DNA from 3 places in the Paenibacillus sp. sgz302191 genome. Region 2 is predicted to be linked to each of the others. Evidence: predicted binding sites of a transcription regulator. Region 2 holds the regulator's gene; each other region holds the start of a gene.
The links. The regulator LexA, encoded in region 2, represses DNA repair genes until DNA is damaged. The targets are predictions, from matches to a motif close to CGAACATATGTTCG.
Positions count from the first base shown of each region.

Region 1: AC3G2T_RS05610 (DNA polymerase IV) is a predicted target of LexA. The motif match lies at 3,244-3,257, and genes of this name have one in related genera.
Region 3: AC3G2T_RS18645 (SPL family radical SAM protein) is a predicted target of LexA. The motif match lies at 1,692-1,705, and genes of this name have one in related genera.

Region 1 is NZ_JBYLHY010000003.1:167,809-173,145, reverse strand. Features, by position in the region: gene AC3G2T_RS05625 (MFS transporter) at 1-779, opposite strand, end outside; gene AC3G2T_RS05620 (TlpA disulfide reductase family protein) at 904-1,446, shown strand; gene cimA (citramalate synthase) at 1,500-3,119, opposite strand; gene AC3G2T_RS05610 (DNA polymerase IV) at 3,334-4,641, shown strand; gene mobB (molybdopterin-guanine dinucleotide biosynthesis protein B) at 4,646-5,149, shown strand; gene AC3G2T_RS05600 (ferredoxin) at 5,209-5,337, shown strand, end outside.
Region 2 is NZ_JBYLHY010000040.1:8,523-13,859, reverse strand. Features, by position in the region: gene glnA (type I glutamate--ammonia ligase) at 1-887, shown strand, start outside; gene AC3G2T_RS34315 (hypothetical protein) at 1,393-1,866, opposite strand; gene AC3G2T_RS34310 (vWA domain-containing protein) at 2,096-2,773, shown strand; gene AC3G2T_RS34305 (hypothetical protein) at 2,863-3,261, opposite strand; gene lexA (transcriptional repressor LexA) at 3,393-4,010, opposite strand; gene AC3G2T_RS34295 (LysM peptidoglycan-binding domain-containing protein) at 4,278-4,574, shown strand; gene AC3G2T_RS34290 (DUF896 domain-containing protein) at 4,818-5,006, shown strand; gene AC3G2T_RS34285 (HAD family hydrolase) at 5,049-5,337, shown strand, end outside.
Region 3 is NZ_JBYLHY010000012.1:131,041-136,377, reverse strand. Features, by position in the region: gene AC3G2T_RS18665 (HAMP domain-containing sensor histidine kinase) at 1-130, opposite strand, end outside; gene AC3G2T_RS18660 (response regulator transcription factor) at 127-801, opposite strand; gene AC3G2T_RS18655 (hypothetical protein) at 990-1,289, shown strand; gene AC3G2T_RS18650 (HPr family phosphocarrier protein) at 1,316-1,579, opposite strand; gene AC3G2T_RS18645 (SPL family radical SAM protein) at 1,730-2,686, shown strand; gene pdaA (delta-lactam-biosynthetic de-N-acetylase) at 2,794-3,555, shown strand; gene AC3G2T_RS18635 (hypothetical protein) at 3,740-3,988, opposite strand; gene AC3G2T_RS18630 (glycosyl hydrolase) at 4,093-5,037, opposite strand; gene AC3G2T_RS18625 (carbohydrate ABC transporter permease) at 5,077-5,337, opposite strand, start outside.

The sequences.
Region 1 (5,337 bases), on a different contig from region 2:
GCTAATGAACCGGCGAAAAAGGAAGTGATGAGCCATCTGCCCTTTTGCTTGAGGATGCTGCCGATTTGCCCGATGTAGGGTTTTAGCTTTTGCGGTTCTTTCGTTTTTTTCGGTTCTTTGATGATGAAAATGACAGCAAGCAAAGATAACGCGCAAAACGCCGGAAACGCGAAAAAAGGCGCGTACCAGACGATCAAGGCGAGCAGCGATCCCGCAATCGGGCTTAACACTTTTCCGGCGCCGTTCGACGCTTCCGTTAGGCCGAGGGCTTTGCTTTCGGTTGCTCCTTTGTATAGATCCCCGACCAAAGCCATCGCGATAGGAGCTGTTCCTGCGGCTCCCAGGCCTTGAATGGCCCTGGCGATAATAAGTACGGTATATGACTTCCAAATTGCTCCGAAGCCGGCCAGGACGCCTGCAGCCCCGTATATGATCAACGAAGGTATAATCACGGCTTTGCGCGAGAACCGATCCGAGAAATAACCGGAAATCGGAATAATGAGTCCGGCGGTTACGGAAAACAGGGAAATGACGAGACTGCTTTGAAAGCGCGAGATACCGAGCTGATTTTGCAGCTCCGGCAGTATCGGGACGAGCATGGAATTGCCGAGCACGAGCACTAAAGGGATCGTCGCGATGGCGATGAACTGCCAGATCATGCCTTTCATTTGCTGCCCTTGCTTGCCGCCTCCGCTGTCCTGCTTGGTGCGCTGAACCGGTTGGTCAGGAACTTCGCTTTCGAATGCGATATTGAGCCTTCTTGTTTTTGTTTTTTCCATGGTGCGACTCCTTCCCGTACAACAATGTAATCTTACTGTCTCCTTGTCCAGGCAATGTCATTCTTTTTTTTCGTTTTCAGATGTTGGAATTTCGGCGCAATTGGAGATAATATAGACAGTGGAGGTGCAAACATTGAAAAGGAATGCGCTCATACTGGCGATTGTTGTGTTTCTGACGGGATTTGCCGTATATCAAAACGTAGATCATGCGAATCAGGAAACGGTTTTGCCTACGGAACAGGCGGCCAAACCGAATTTTCTGGCACCGCCGTTCGCATTGAACGGGCTTGACGGCAAAGAATATACGGTCGGCGGTCAACGGGACAAGCCGATGCTGGTCAATTTTTGGGCATCCTGGTGCGGGCCTTGCAAGGAAGAAGCGCCGGATTTGGTGAACGTGTACAACAAATATAAGGGGCAGTTCGACCTTTATGCGGTTAACGTAACGCCCGGAGATAAGATGGACAATATTAAGAAGTTTGTGGAGGAGTACAAATTTCCGTTCCCGGTGCTGCTCGACAAGCAGGGGACGAATGCGGATACATACGGGGTTATTGCGATCCCGACCAGCTTTTTGATCGACAAGCAGGGCGTTATTCGCGAGGTGATCCATGTCGTATCGCCCAAAGAGCTGGACAAAAAGATCGCGGGCCTGATCAAAAACTAAAGAAAAAGCTGCAAAAAGCGCTGAATCATCAGGCTGTTTGCAGCTTTCTTGTTTTAGTGATTGACCAGTCCGAGTCTTTCCTGGTGCTCTTTGTTCACCGGCTCGACCCTTGTTCGGCCCAGCAGCGCGTAGCGCAAGCTGTCGACCAAAGCGTACCAGCTTGCTTCAATAATATTGCTGGAAACGCCGAGCGTATTCCAGGTCGAATTGAAGTCGGTGGATTCCATCAACACGCGAACTTTGGCCGCTGTCGCGTCTTTTTCGTCGAGGACGCGCACTTTGTAGTCGGACAGATGAATTTGCTCGATGTCCGGGTAATACTGCACGAGCGCTTTGCGCAGCGCGTTGTCCAGGGCGTTGACGGGACCGTTGCCTTCCGCCGCGGTGTAGATCGTTTCGCCGTGCACTTTCACTTTGACGATCGCCTCGGCGACGACGGCCTGGTTGGCCGTTTTTTCCACGAGCATCTTGAACGATTCGAGGGTGAATATTTCCTCAAGCCCTTCGAAAGCTTCCCGCAGCAGCAGCTCAAGCGAAGCGTCCGCGCCTTCGAATTGATAGCCTTGATGCTCAAGATCTTTAATCTTTTCGATGACTTCTTTCGTTTTTTGATTCTCTTTATTGAAATCGAGGTTAAGCTCCTGGGCTTTCACAAGCACGTTGCTTTGTCCGGCAAGCTCGGATACCAGCACGCGCTGTTTGTTGCCTACCAGCTCCGGCGTAATGTGCTCGTAGGTGCTGGCAGCCTTCAAAATCGCCGAAACGTGAATGCCGCCTTTGTGAGCAAATGCCGCATTGCCGACGAACGGCTGGTTGACCGGCATATGCATGTTGGCGATTTCGCTTACGTAACGCGATACTTGCGTCAGCGATTTCAATTGATCGCCGGAAATGACTTCGTATCCCAGCTTCAGCTGAAGATTGGGGATGACCGAGCTCAGGTTGGCGTTGCCGCAGCGTTCGCCGTAACCGTTGATCGTGCCCTGCACCTGTCTGGCCCCGGCTTGTACGGCGGCGAGACTGTTGGCTACGGCAAGCTCGCAGTCGTTGTGGGCGTGGATGCCGACAGGCGCCGTAATGTCCTGCTGCACCGCCGTCACGATCGCAGTGATCTCGCCCGGCAGCGAGCCGCCGTTCGTATCGCACAGCACGATCCAGTCGGCTCCGGCATCCTGCGCCTTGCGGATCGTTTGCAGCGCGTAATCCGGATTGTTTTTGTATCCGTCAAAAAAGTGCTCGGCGTCATATATGACTTCAAGGCCTTTGCTTTTCAAAAAACGAACGGAGTCGAAAATCATCGCCAGGTTTTCTTCAAGAGACGTTTGAATCGCCGTATGCACATGGAAATCCCACGATTTGCCGAAAATCGTCGCGACGGAGACGCCGGATTCCACGAGCCTGTTCAGGTTGACGTCGTCCTCGGCTCTGGAGTCTTTGCGTCTTGTGCTGCCGAAAGCGGTGATTTTGGCGTTGGTGAACGTCATGCTGCGCACGCGGTCGAAAAATTCGATGTCTTTGCTGTTGCTGCCCGGCCATCCGCCTTCAATATAGTGAACACCCAGCTCGTCAAGTTTGCGGGCGATTTTGATTTTATCCTCGACGGACAGGCTGACTCCCTCGCCTTGGGTTCCGTCCCGCAGCGTGGTATCGAAGATTTTAACTGAAGTTGACATGGGTTCCTCCTTAAACAGCTGAAAGCTGGCTGACGATGCTTTACAAGCAAATGAATGTGCTTTAAAGCGCTAAATATATATAGTACAATTATAGCATAATTCCTATAGTTAGGACACAACCTGACAAAATTACGTTTGCTTCGAAATTTGTTTTTTTTGTAATGCAGAAAATGGAAATGCCCCATTTTGCGGAAGAGGGAGCGATTGGGCGATTATGAGCGGTATTCCTCCTCATCAGCATTATCCCAAGAATGGCAGAGTCATTCTGCATATCGATATGAACGCTTTTTACTGCTCGGTTCACGAAGCGGTCGAGCCGGAGCTGTACAAAGGCAAGCCGATCGCCGTGGCAGGCAGCGTCGAGCTGCGCAAAGGCATCGTTGTGACGTCTTCTTACGCGGCGCGGGCCCAAGGGGTTAGAACGGGCATGCTGGTGGGACAGGCGCTGAAGCTGTGCCCGGATTTGCTGCTCATTCGGCCGGACTTCGATTTGTACCGGGCCTTCTCGCGGCGGTTTATGCAAATTGCCTACAGCTATTCGCCCTTAGTCGAGTCGATGTCGATCGACGAGTGTTTTGTAGATATAACAGGTTCCAAGCAGTTCGGCACTCCTATGGAGATAGCGCGGAGCATCCAGGGGCGCATTATGGAAGAGCTCCAGCTTCCGTGTTCGATCGGCGTCGCTCCGAACAAACTTTTGGCCAAAATGGGCTCGGACTTGAAAAAGCCGAACGCGATTTCGGTTATCAGGCTGCGTGACGTTCCCGAAGTGCTCTGGGACAAGCCGTGCAACTATTTGTTCGGCATCGGGAGGAAGACAGCGGACAAGCTGACGAAGCTGGGGATTCTCACTCTCGGGCAGCTCGCGCGCGCGGACGAGAAGCTGCTTAGCAAGCATTTCGGCATTTTGGGGCCGCATTTGAAGCAGGCGGCGTGCGGGATAGACCGTTCCCCGGTCAATCCGGAGCAGGAGCAGAGCAAGTCGATCGGCCATACGACGACGCTGCCGCGCGATTTTACCGATCCCAAAGAGGTGCACCGCGTATTTCTCAACATTGCCGACCAGGTGGCGCGGCGGATGCGGAGGCAGAAGCTGGTCTCATCCACAATACAGATTACGATCCGCGATCCGGATATGAGGACGATTACGCGTTCCGTTACGTTGGAGACGCCTACCGAGCATATGGACGATATTTACCGGACGGCGTGCAAGCTTTTCGATCACCATTGGGAGGAAGGCAGGCCGATCCGTCTGCTCGGCATTACTTTGCAAAGTCTGTCCGCCAAGGAAGAAACGGCCATACAGCTCGATTTGTTCGATTACGAGAAGCAGCCGCGCCGCGACCAGTTGAACCGGATTATGGACGAGCTGCGCGACAAGTACGGCGAAGACGCCATTTTGACGGCGGGAATGCTCGGGGACAATCCTTCCGCTCTAATCAGAAATCATAAGAGGCGCGGGACTTCCCTGCAAATGGATCATTTGAAAAACAATCCGCTTCACCGGGAGGAGGGCGATTAGGCATATGGCCAATATTATCGGGTTCGCCGGATATTCGAACAGCGGGAAAACGACCTTGATCGCCAAAGTGGTGAGCGAGCTGCAGCGCCGCGGATATACGGCGGCCGTATTGAAACACGACGCGCATGGACATTATAAAGAAGCGGAAGGTTCCGATTCGGGCCGTTTTATCCGGGCGGGCGCCGATGCCGTCGTGACCGTATCGCCGGATGCGGTGCACACGTACGAAAAGAAGCGGGAGCCCCGATTGCGCGATATCATAGGGGCTTTGCCCGATGTGGACTACATTTTAATAGAAGGATTCAAAACGGAGAAGCATCGGAAGATCGCTGTTTTCCGCACGGCCGAGCAGAGCCGGATCGTCGGGAAGCTGGACCCTGAGCCTATTGCCGCAGCAACGGACTTGCCGGATATCCAAACGGGTTTACCGCTATTGAACCTGAACGACGCAGCAGAAGTGACGGATTTTATCGTAGCCCACTTTCAGACGAGCAATATTAAGGTTTGAACTTTAGAAGGTTTTATATTATATTTTACTGTGAGGATATTTTGAGGAGGAGTTCAAATATGGGAAAGTATACTTGGGTTGATAAAGAGACCTGCATCGCTTGCGGCGCTTGCGGGGCAACTGCACCGGACATCTACGATTACGACGATGAAGGTCTGGCTGAAGTTATCTTTGAAGGCGACGGCAAC
Region 2 (5,337 bases):
TGAACGACCAAGGCGGTTACTTCGATCTCGCCCCGATGGATTTGGGCGAAAACTGCCGCCGCGATATCGTGCTTACTTTGGAAGAAATGGGCTTTGAAATCGAAGCTTCCCATCATGAAGTAGCGCCGGGACAGCACGAAATCGATTTCAAATATGCGGATGCGATTAAAGCAGCCGACCAAATTCAAACTTTTAAACTCGTTGTAAAAACGGTTGCAAGACAGCACGGGCTGCACGCCACGTTCATGCCGAAACCGCTTTTCGGAATGAACGGCTCAGGCATGCACTGCCATCAGTCGCTTTTTAAAGACGACGTTAACGTGTTCTATGACGAGAATGATAAGTTAGGTTTAAGTCAAGTAGCCAGACACTATATGGCAGGTGTACTTCGTCATGCCCGCTCTTTTGCGGCTATCACGAATCCTACCGTTAACTCGTATAAACGCCTTGTGCCAGGCTATGAAGCGCCATGTTACGTAGCATGGTCCGCAAGCAACCGCAGTCCGATGATTCGTATTCCGGCTTCCCGCGGTTTAAGCACGCGCGTTGAAGTCCGCAACCCGGACCCTGCGGCCAACCCGTATCTTGCCCTTGCCGTTATGCTTGCAGCCGGTCTTGACGGCATCAAGAACAAAATGCAGCTTCCGCCGCCAACCGACCGCAACATTTACGTGATGACGGAAGAGGAAAGAGAAGAGCAAGGAATTCCAAGCTTGCCAGTGAACCTGAAGACCGCGCTGGACGAACTGATCCGCGACGAAGTCATTTGCGACGTACTCGGCGAGCACGCCCTTGCTCATTTCTATGAACTGAAAGAAATTGAATGGGATATGTATCGTACGCAAGTACATCCTTGGGAAAGAGATCAGTACTTGTCGTTATATTAAAAGTTGAAACCATGATTTTTAAAGGGTTTTGAGGGGGATGGCGTTGCGGCGGGCATACCGAAATTAATTAGTTTTTTTCGGAAATGCCCCCGGAACGCCCCCCCAAAAAAAAATTCCCTGGCCTGCTTCTCTAAGACCTCATTTATTTTGGTCTTACAGTCGGCATGACTGCATCTCATTGACAAGTCTTGTGTTGATTTTGATGATTCTTTCCTATCGCAATGTCTTTGTTTCCCCAAAAGTCCCCCATCATTGTTCCCTAGAAATCAAGTGTCTCATCGATTCCCGATCATTTTAATGTTGTAGTTTCCATTGCTTCCACCGCTTTCCATTTCATCCTAAAGTAACTAGTGAGCATATCTTATATACGCTCGCGCGTTTCATTGTCTATCGGTTTGCCGTCAAATGTGACTGGGAGATCCTCTTTTAGGATTTGCAGGTGTTTCGGCGTTAAAAAACGATCCCCCACTAACCAAGTGGCTGTGGGGGAGCAAAACGAAATGTATTAAACCGGATCAACTGTGCCAAAAATCCTGACTGGCACTTCTCCATGACTGTAGTACTCAACATGATAAGTGCCAGGTTTTAGAGTAACGTATACCGAGCGTCTTTGGCTTCCGCTCCATGAAAAGTATCGAGTACCCGATGAATCATTCTCATTGACTAACCTGTACTCAACCTCTTCGACATCGTAACTGCTGTCGTATGTGCGTTGCTGAACATCAAACAAGTAAGTACGGGTGGAGTTGACCGTAAAATACCCATTACGAAACGTACTCACCCATCCGTCATTTTCTGTCAGGTAATTGTGATTAAACCACATCGAATCATACACGACTGCTTGCAGTTGAGCTGATTGTACTTCCTTTGATGTTGATTCTGCTGCCGAAGCCGTAACCGCAGGAAGCGTAGTGCTAGAAGCCAAGATACCAGTAGTAAGTGCAACAGCTAACAGACCATTAAAAACTTTTTTACTCATTCCTAAGTTCCTCCTATAAATACAAAATAATTACAATAATAATTGTAATATATATTGCACAACTTGTGAATTAAAATTTACTAATTTTGGAGGAAATAGTCCTGTTTGGATTTTTTCCAAGCCTCTTCAATCTGGTTGAACCTATATTTAAGTCCCTTTGTTGAAAAAAAATCCAATAATTTAAAAAACATGATACTCTTAAACTATCAAACTTATAGAGGTGGATACGATGAGCACGATTTCTTTAAGCAAGCAAAAACTGGGAATCGTTTTGGAAAAGAAACAATTGTCGAGCGTGGTGGCCAAAGTAGCGTTGGTGCTGGACATATCCGGTTCGATGAGGCTGCTCTACAAAAACGGTACGGTTCAGAAAGTAGTCGAAAAAATATTGGCTGTCGCCAGCAGGCTGGACGATGACGGTGTGTTGGACATCTGGGTATACGACCACAAATTCAGCAGGCTGCCCTCTGTCAGCGAGGAAGATTTCGAAGGTTACGTCAACAAGCATGTGCTTGAAAACCAGAACATATCCAAGTTCGGCCGCAACGATGAGTCGCCGGTCATGAGAGATGTGATAAAAAAATATACCGTGGAAGAAAAGAGCAATGTTCCCTCTTTCATTATTTTTATTAATGACGGCGGGGTGAAGAGGGGGACGGGAGATACGATCGACAAGGCGATCATTGAATCTTCGAACCTTCCATTATTTTGGCAGTTTGTCGGTGTTGGCAATTCCGATTTCGGAGTGTTGAAAAAGCTGGATACTATCGAAGGCAGAGTCGTCGACAATGCGAACTTTTTTCAAATTACGGATATTGAAAAAACGAACGATGAAGAGCTGTATGAAAATTTATTGAATGAATTCCCTTTGTGGATAAGAGAAGCAAAAGATAAAGGGATATTATAACAAATTGATCATCTCCCGGGTTGTGAAAGCCTTGATTGATGGCGCCTAAAGGGCAAGAAATGGATTGGGGAACGCCAACGAAACGAGATTTAATTCTTTAAATTTTCCCTGGTTACTGGTTTCAACCGTGAAATGTCATATCCTATCTTACCAATAATATCGAGCCCGTCCTGGAATTCTATAGCGTTTTTTCCAGTCCGCCCATTTTCCAAACCATGCAAAATAAAAGCTCTAATCGTTCTTGGATTATGTAAATTATATTTTTCAATTATGTTGGTATCTTTATTTTTTAAGGATGTACCGACTAATAGTGGATTTCCTGTAATTGGATCATCCCAAGTACAAAAAAAGAATGTGCATGTTATATTTTTTAGGACTTTTAAAGATATTTTAAGAGAAATATTACTCAACTGTTGATTATACTTCTGGTCAATCACATATAGGTATTCATTTTCGCCTACAATTATTTTTCTTGTCTTGTTCTTCAAGATCTTTGTACCTCTCGAATCAGTTTCGGTCCAAGTAAAAGGGATAGTAGCTATAAGAAATCGAATTGCAGTTCCGGAGTTCGATCGGTATTTTAAAAGCGAAAAACCACCTTAAAGGTGGTTTTTTGTACTTACATGTCGCGGAACAGGCCGATAACGCGGCCAAGGATGGTTACGTTTTTCAGAAGAATCGGCTGGAGGGCCGAATTCTCCGGCTGCAGACGGATGTGATCCCGTTCTTTGTAAAAACGTTTTACCGTTGCTTCGTCATCTTCGGTCATGGCGACGACGATATCGCCGTTGTCGGCGGTTTGCTGCTGCTTGACAATAACATAGTCGCCATTATGTATGCCGGCTTCGATCATACTGTCGCCGGATACGCTGAGCATGAACACGTTGTTGTCGCCGACGAGGTGGGACGGGAGGGGGAAGTAGTCTTCGATGTTCTCCGTTGCCGTAATCGGTACGCCGGCCGTTACTTTGCCGACTAACGGGACGCGCGCCACGGATAAAGCGAAGTTGCTCTCCGCTCCGTCGAGACCTAAAATTTCAATAGCTCTCGGTTTGGTCGGATCGCGGCGGATCAAGCCTTTCTTCTCCAGACGTTCCAGATGCCCGTGCACGGTCGAACTGGAGGCCAGTCCGACGGCTTCGCCGATTTCCCGAACGGAAGGCGGGTAGCCCTTATCTTTCACTTCGTTCTTAATAAACTCCAAAATTGCTTGTTGGCGTTGGGATATTTTACTCAATAGTTATCACTCCATCTATGAAAAAATCATTAACCAAATTATAACACAGAACCGGAGTTCGTACAAACATAAGTTCGAAGATTTATTGACACAAACGTTTGTTCGTGATATTCTGATTTCAGAACAAATGTTTGGGGGATGAATGTTATGTACATTGCATATTCAGAAGGAAGCAACTCACGGCAACTTCATGCAAGACCAGCGACAGCGAGAACTACGACACGTTCGGATCGTTTCCATCGGTTCTTCGGTTTGACGAAGCGATCTTTGAAATTCATTTTGCTTGCTGCCGCGCTTCTTGCCGTGTTTTCTTTTGGCGCAATCGTACAAGCTTACGCAGGAGATGGCGCGAACGCCGCTTCCACCCGGTCGCCTGAGCCCATTCATGAATCCGTACAAATCCCAAACCATCTTATCGTTGAACGCGGCGATACGCTCTGGTCTATAGCTTCATCCCGAATAAGCGAAGGTCAGGATATTCGTTCGTATATGAATAAAGTTAAGAAATTGAACAAACTTACTTCCACGTACCTTTATGAAGGGCAAATCTTGCTGCTGCCTTAATGCCTGGCATTTATATCGGACCCCTGGCCGTATTATTTAGTTTCGGCGGTCAACGATACCTCCAATTTCATTCCTAAGTGAAATGAGACATATTCGTTCATGTTCGATTCGGATTTTCTGAATCAAGCTCATTTGCCGACTAAGTTACTTGCCTTAGTCTTTTTTTGCGTGCAATTGCCTTGACATTCGGGTAGCGGAATGGCAAAGTAGTAGTCAGACTGAGTAATGGCAGGGAGGACTATCATGAGCGATAATATGGACCAGAACATAGAGAGAATCAACGAACTTGCCCGCAAAGCGAAAACAGTTGGCTTAACGGATGAAGAAATTGATGAGCGCAACGAGTTGAGAAAAAAATATATCCAAGCGTTCCGCTCCTCTCTTAAGGTACAGTTGGATTCTATCAAGTTTGCCGATGAAGAAGAGAAGTAAAGCAACAACATTTATAGATGCATTCAAAGGGGAAATGTAACGATGCCGCTCAAGGCTGTGCTGTTTGATTTGGATGATACGCTGTTATGGGACGATCGCAGCGTGAAGGAAGCTTTTGAAGCAACATGCGAGGAAGCGGCCAAACATTACGCTTCGATCAAGCCGAATGAATTGGAAGAGGCCGTGCGCAAGGAGGCCAGAGCGCTTTACGAATCTTACGAAACGTTCCCATTCACGAAAATGATCGGCATTAATCCGTTTGAAGGGCTGTGGGCTCATTTTACCCAGGGAGAACATGAGCATTTTCGCAAGCTGGAACAGTTGGCTCCGG
Region 3 (5,337 bases), on a different contig from region 2:
CAAAGTTATAGCTGCCGAATAACAAAAAGATGAGCAGAGTCGACCACAAGCTCAGCTTCCATTTGACCGGCAACCGGGAGAGCCGCTGCCGGATCCGCTGAATGACAGAAGGGTGTCCGAAAATGTTCATCGCATTACGTATCCCAGGCCGCGGACGGATTGTATGAAGCTATCCGCTTTATTTTCATCGAGCTTGTTCCTTAAATATCTGACGTACACGTCAACGACATTCGTTTCTACCATCGTGTCATGTCCCCATACTTTGTCGAGCAGCATGTCCCGCGTCAGCACCAGATTCGGGTGCCGCAGGAACATGACCAGCAAATCGAATTCCCTTTTCGTCAGCTCGACCGACTGCTGCGCTTTGCTAACCGTTCTGGCATCCAGATCGACGCAAATGTCGCGAAACGACAACATGGAATGCAGGCCGCTTTCCCCTGCCTCCGCTCTGCGCCATACGGCCCGCATCCTTGCGAGCAGCTCTTCGATCGCGAACGGTTTGGGCACGTAATCGTCGGCCCCGCTGTCCAAGCCGGATACTCTGTCGACTACGGTGTCTCTGGCCGTCAGCATGATGATCGGCGTTCGTTTGACTGCGCGGATGCGCCGGCACACTTCGATTCCGCTCAGTCTGGGAAGCATAATATCAAGCAAAATCAAGTCCCACTCCTCTTGCAGCGCCAGCTCCAACCCGCTCTGCCCGTCATAAGCGGCCTGGACATGGAACGATTCATGCTGCAGTTCGAGCTCGATGAACCGAACCAAATTTTTTTCGTCTTCAATCAGCAAAATCCGTTTCATTACAGTCTCCTTTGATCTCCGCCCTCATCACTATAATGCAAATAGATGAAAATATGATGAGAAACCGGCTCTGATATTTTGATGAACGGCCGATCGTTTTATGCAAAAAAACCCCAAGCGGCCTGGGGCGTTCATGTTATAATCTGTATACTGCAACCATAAATCGCATAAAGGTGGTCTAATTATCAATGGCTTTCGGAATTACAAAAGAAGAGCTGCGGCGCTGGAAAGAAGCCGTGAGCCGCGGAGAAATCGCCTATCTTACCCACTATTGGCTGGACGACCGGTTTGCCGGCATTCGCACGGTTACGAAGGTAGGCTGCTCCGATCTGGACCGTTTGGCCAGGTGGTGCTCAGCCTACGATTTAGACCCCCGCTACATTCACAACAGGCCTCCTTACCCCCATTTCGACCTGATAGGTCCGAGGCAAAAGGAAATTTTGCAGCTGGAGAACAAGTGGGATCACATCGCAAGATTCAAATTGTGATTCCCCTCCCGGCTTTTCCGCCGCAGCTACGCTTTGTTTTCAAACCAGCCGTGTACAAAATTCAGCGCTTCCTCCTCATCCTTGCCTTTGGTCAGAAGACGAACCGTCGTACCCGATTTAATAGGCAGCAGCAGCATGCCCAGCAAGCTCTTGACATCGACCGTATGCTCGGTGTTGTCCGTTTGAAAAGTAAGCGTTATATCTGAAGCAAAATGGTTGGATATCGTCGATATTTCGGTCAGGTCATTGCGCTCCATGTCCGAATGGATCATAAATTCATGTACTCTCATTGTCTGCAACCCGCGCCTTCTCATAAAAATTTGTTTCCAATATATTCGATTATACGGAATTAATCTTGTACTTCAAGCATTGTCTTCCGGGAAATATTTTGCTACAATAAACAGAACATACATTCGTATTCCTTGGAAGGAGAGGCCGTTTTGAACAGACGCCGCGTCCAATATGAATCCGTTTCATGCAAAACCGTGCTGAATGAAGTGAAAGCTCCTTCCATGCCCTTTGACTGGTCGATCAATCCTTACCGCGGCTGCCAGCATGGGTGCAGCTTTTGCTATGCGCGTTCCACGCATGCTTTTTTGGGCAAAGAAACCGACGATACGTTTCAAAACCATATCTTTTTGAAGTCCAACGCTGCGGAGGCGCTTGACAAACAATTGGCCCGGCTGGCCCGACAAAACGGCGGAGCCGGCAGCCTTATCGCGATCGGCACAGCGACAGATCCGTACCAGCAAATCGAAGGCAAAGCGATGCTGACGCGGGCTTGTCTGGAAGTGCTGGCGAAGTACGATTTTCCGGTAAGCATTACGACCCGCTCCCCCTTGATTCTCAGGGATCTCGATTTACTGAAATCCGTGCCGATCGTTTCCGTTAATATCAGTTTGAACACATTAGATCATGCCATATGGAAAAACATGGAGCCCTCGACCCCTTCGCCCGCCAAACGGCTGGAAACCGTCCGGCAGTTAGTTGAAGCGGGAATTCCCGCGGGCATCTTCATGGCCCCTATTCTTCCTTTGCTGACAGACCGTGCAAGCGACATCGAAGCGCTGATCCGCAGCGCGGCATTGCATCAAGCGAAGTTTGTCATGCCCTCGTATTTGCGGCTCAGCACTTCCGAAGTCAAAGTGTGGTTTTTTCAAACTTTGCAGAACCGCTATCCCGATTTGGTGCCGCAATACGGCAAGCTTTACAGCGAGTCCTCCTCTCTTCCGAAATCGTACAAGGAGCCGAAAATGCAGCTCGTTCAAGCTTTATTGCACAAGTACGGTTTAAGCAATCAAGAACCCCGTTATTCTGCAGCTGCAGCTATCCCTCCCCGCAACAATGGCGGGCAGCCTCCGGTTCCCGAGCAGCTCTCCTTTTCTTTTGCGGATTAGGCCGGGCAACATACATAAAAACAGGCTCCGAAGAGAATTATGACAGTAGGTGAACAAACAAGACTGCATCCAACAAGAGGAGTGAGGCTAAATTGCCGCTTAAACGAATGTGCGTCTTTCTGACGGCGCTGCTCATTTTTTTCGGACAGGCCACAACCATTCATGCGGATGGTACGTACCATTTCGGTTTTAAGAAAAGCAAAGACGGTTCCATGCCTTCCATCGATGAAGAAGGATTTAAACCGCTTTTACAAAAATATGGAGCTGTTTTTACCGGGGATACTTCGAAAAAAGAGCTTTTTCTGACTTTCGATAACGGCTACGAAAATGGGAATACTCCGAGAATTCTCAATGTTTTGAAAGAAAAGCAAGTGCCCGCCATTTTCTTTGTTACAGGCCATTTTATTGAAACCCAGACCGAGCTGCTGAAGCGAATGGTCGACGAAGGGCATATTGTCGGAAATCATTCCTGGGGGCACCCCGATATGAGCCAAATTTCCGCAGCCCAAATCGAGAAAGAACTGACCAAAGTGCAAACGGAAGTGCAGGCACGGACCGGCCAAAAAGAGATGAAATATTTGCGGGCGCCAAGAGGCATTTTTAACGAACGGTCCCTTGCGGAAAGCAAAAAGCTGGGGTATACCAACGTGTTTTGGTCGATCGCCTACAAAGATTGGGACACCCGCAATCAAAAAGGCTGGCGGTTCGCTTACGACAGCGTCATGTCGCAGCTGCATCCCGGTTCCGTCATTCTGCTCCATTCCGTCTCCAAAGATAACGCCGAGGCGCTTGCCAAAATTATTGACGACGCCCGCCAGCAAGGCTATGAATTCAAAAGCATGGATCAAATGAACATCCATTTCCCATAAATTTCGCCACCCATCGCGGCCGTACTGACGATGCAAAACAGCGCCGGTTGTCGACCGACCGCCGTCATGCGGCGCAACACCGCGCGCTGGGAGCTGCGCGCGATGCGAGCCTTTTGCTTCAGCAATACGGCTTTTTGCCGTCCTCACCCCCAGGCAGCCGCCGTCTTTTCCATACTCAGGCCGTTCAGAAACCGGCAAGCCGGGGCTGGTCGCACAATCTGCCTGGCTGCGCAAAGAAAACCTGCAAAAGTGCAGGTTTTGCTCGATGGATATGCTCGCCACGAAAAATTCCTGCAATTGTGCAGGCTTTTCGTCGCGAACATGGGCTCAGACTCAATTTCATCGAAAATTCCTGCACAATCGCAGGCTTTTCGCCAAAATGGACCATTTTCATGGAAAAAACCTGCACTTTCGCAGGTTTTTTCCATGCCAAACCGCCTTGCGCCCCCTCACTTCAGCGCCGCAACCCGTGCGGAAAGGTATGGGTTACGGAAGAGCGGCTGCGCTCCTCCGACGAAGTTACTTTTGTGCAAACCCCTAGCCCGTTGCTTCCTCGCCGTTCAGCCGCAGCTCGAACTGTTCGTCCCGGTCGCACAACAGCACGCCGTCCTTGACGTCAAGCCTCGCGACCTGAATGGACGTTCTTCTTTCCCGGTAGGTACGCTCGGGCTCGAAGCGGCCGTCCGCCTCTATACGCTCCGGATGCGTAAAGTAAAAAATGTACGCCTCGTCGCCCTGGACGACTACGTCCGCATGCAGCCCGATAACCCGATCGTCTTCCCGGGTTCCGGGCTTGTCGAGAATAAGGCCATTGCGCTCCCAGTGCATCAAATCGCCGGATTTGTAAACGCCCTGCCCTCTCCACTCGTCGACGATCATCCAATAGGCGTCTTTAAAACGGAACACATTGGGCCCTTCGTGCGGCCGTCCCGTGATGACGGGTCCGACTACAGTCCAATGGTACAAATCCGGGCTATCCGCCGCATAGGTTGCAGATTGATTCGCCTCGTCCTTGTACCACATCCGGAAACGCCCGTCCGGCAGCGGGTACACGCAAACATCGATGACGCGGTCGGAGCTGAGCGGCAGGACAGAGCGGAACGTCCATTCGATCAAGTTCTCGCTCGTATAGTGTGCGATGCTGCGGCTATGGCCGGGCCAGTTATCCGGCACTCCCCGGATGTAGCTGACGTACATATGATAAACGCCCTCGTGCCAATAAATTTCCGGCGCCCAAAACGTATTGCGGCCCCATTCGAAATTGAGCCCTTCCAGCGTTCCCCTGTACAGCCACGAAGCACCTCCGTCCGCAGAAGAAGCTACGCCGAGGTCGGTGCCGTGAATCCAGGCAAAATCCTTCCCCTCCGCAGAAGCTCTGCGGTTCGTGTACACCATCCACCATTCCTTCGTTTGCCGGTTCCAAATGAGTACCGGATCAGCAGCCCCGTCATAGATCGGATCGCGAAATAAAGGTGCTTTCATCTGCGTTAGTGCCCTCTTTTCATCGTTTTTATGATTAGCTTAACCTTTGACCGCTCCCCCGACAATACCCTTTACGATTTGCTTTTGCATAACGATAAAGAAAATAAAGATCGGGATCAGGGCAATGACCGTCAGCGTCATGAACATCGGCCAATTAACCGAAAATTCGCCCTTCGCTTTGTAAATTTGCAGGACGAGGGTAGCCTTGCTCTGCGAATTGAGAAACAGCATCGGAGCTAAAAAATCATTCCAGATCCACATCGTCTGATAAATGATGCTCGTCACTGTAATCGGCTTAAG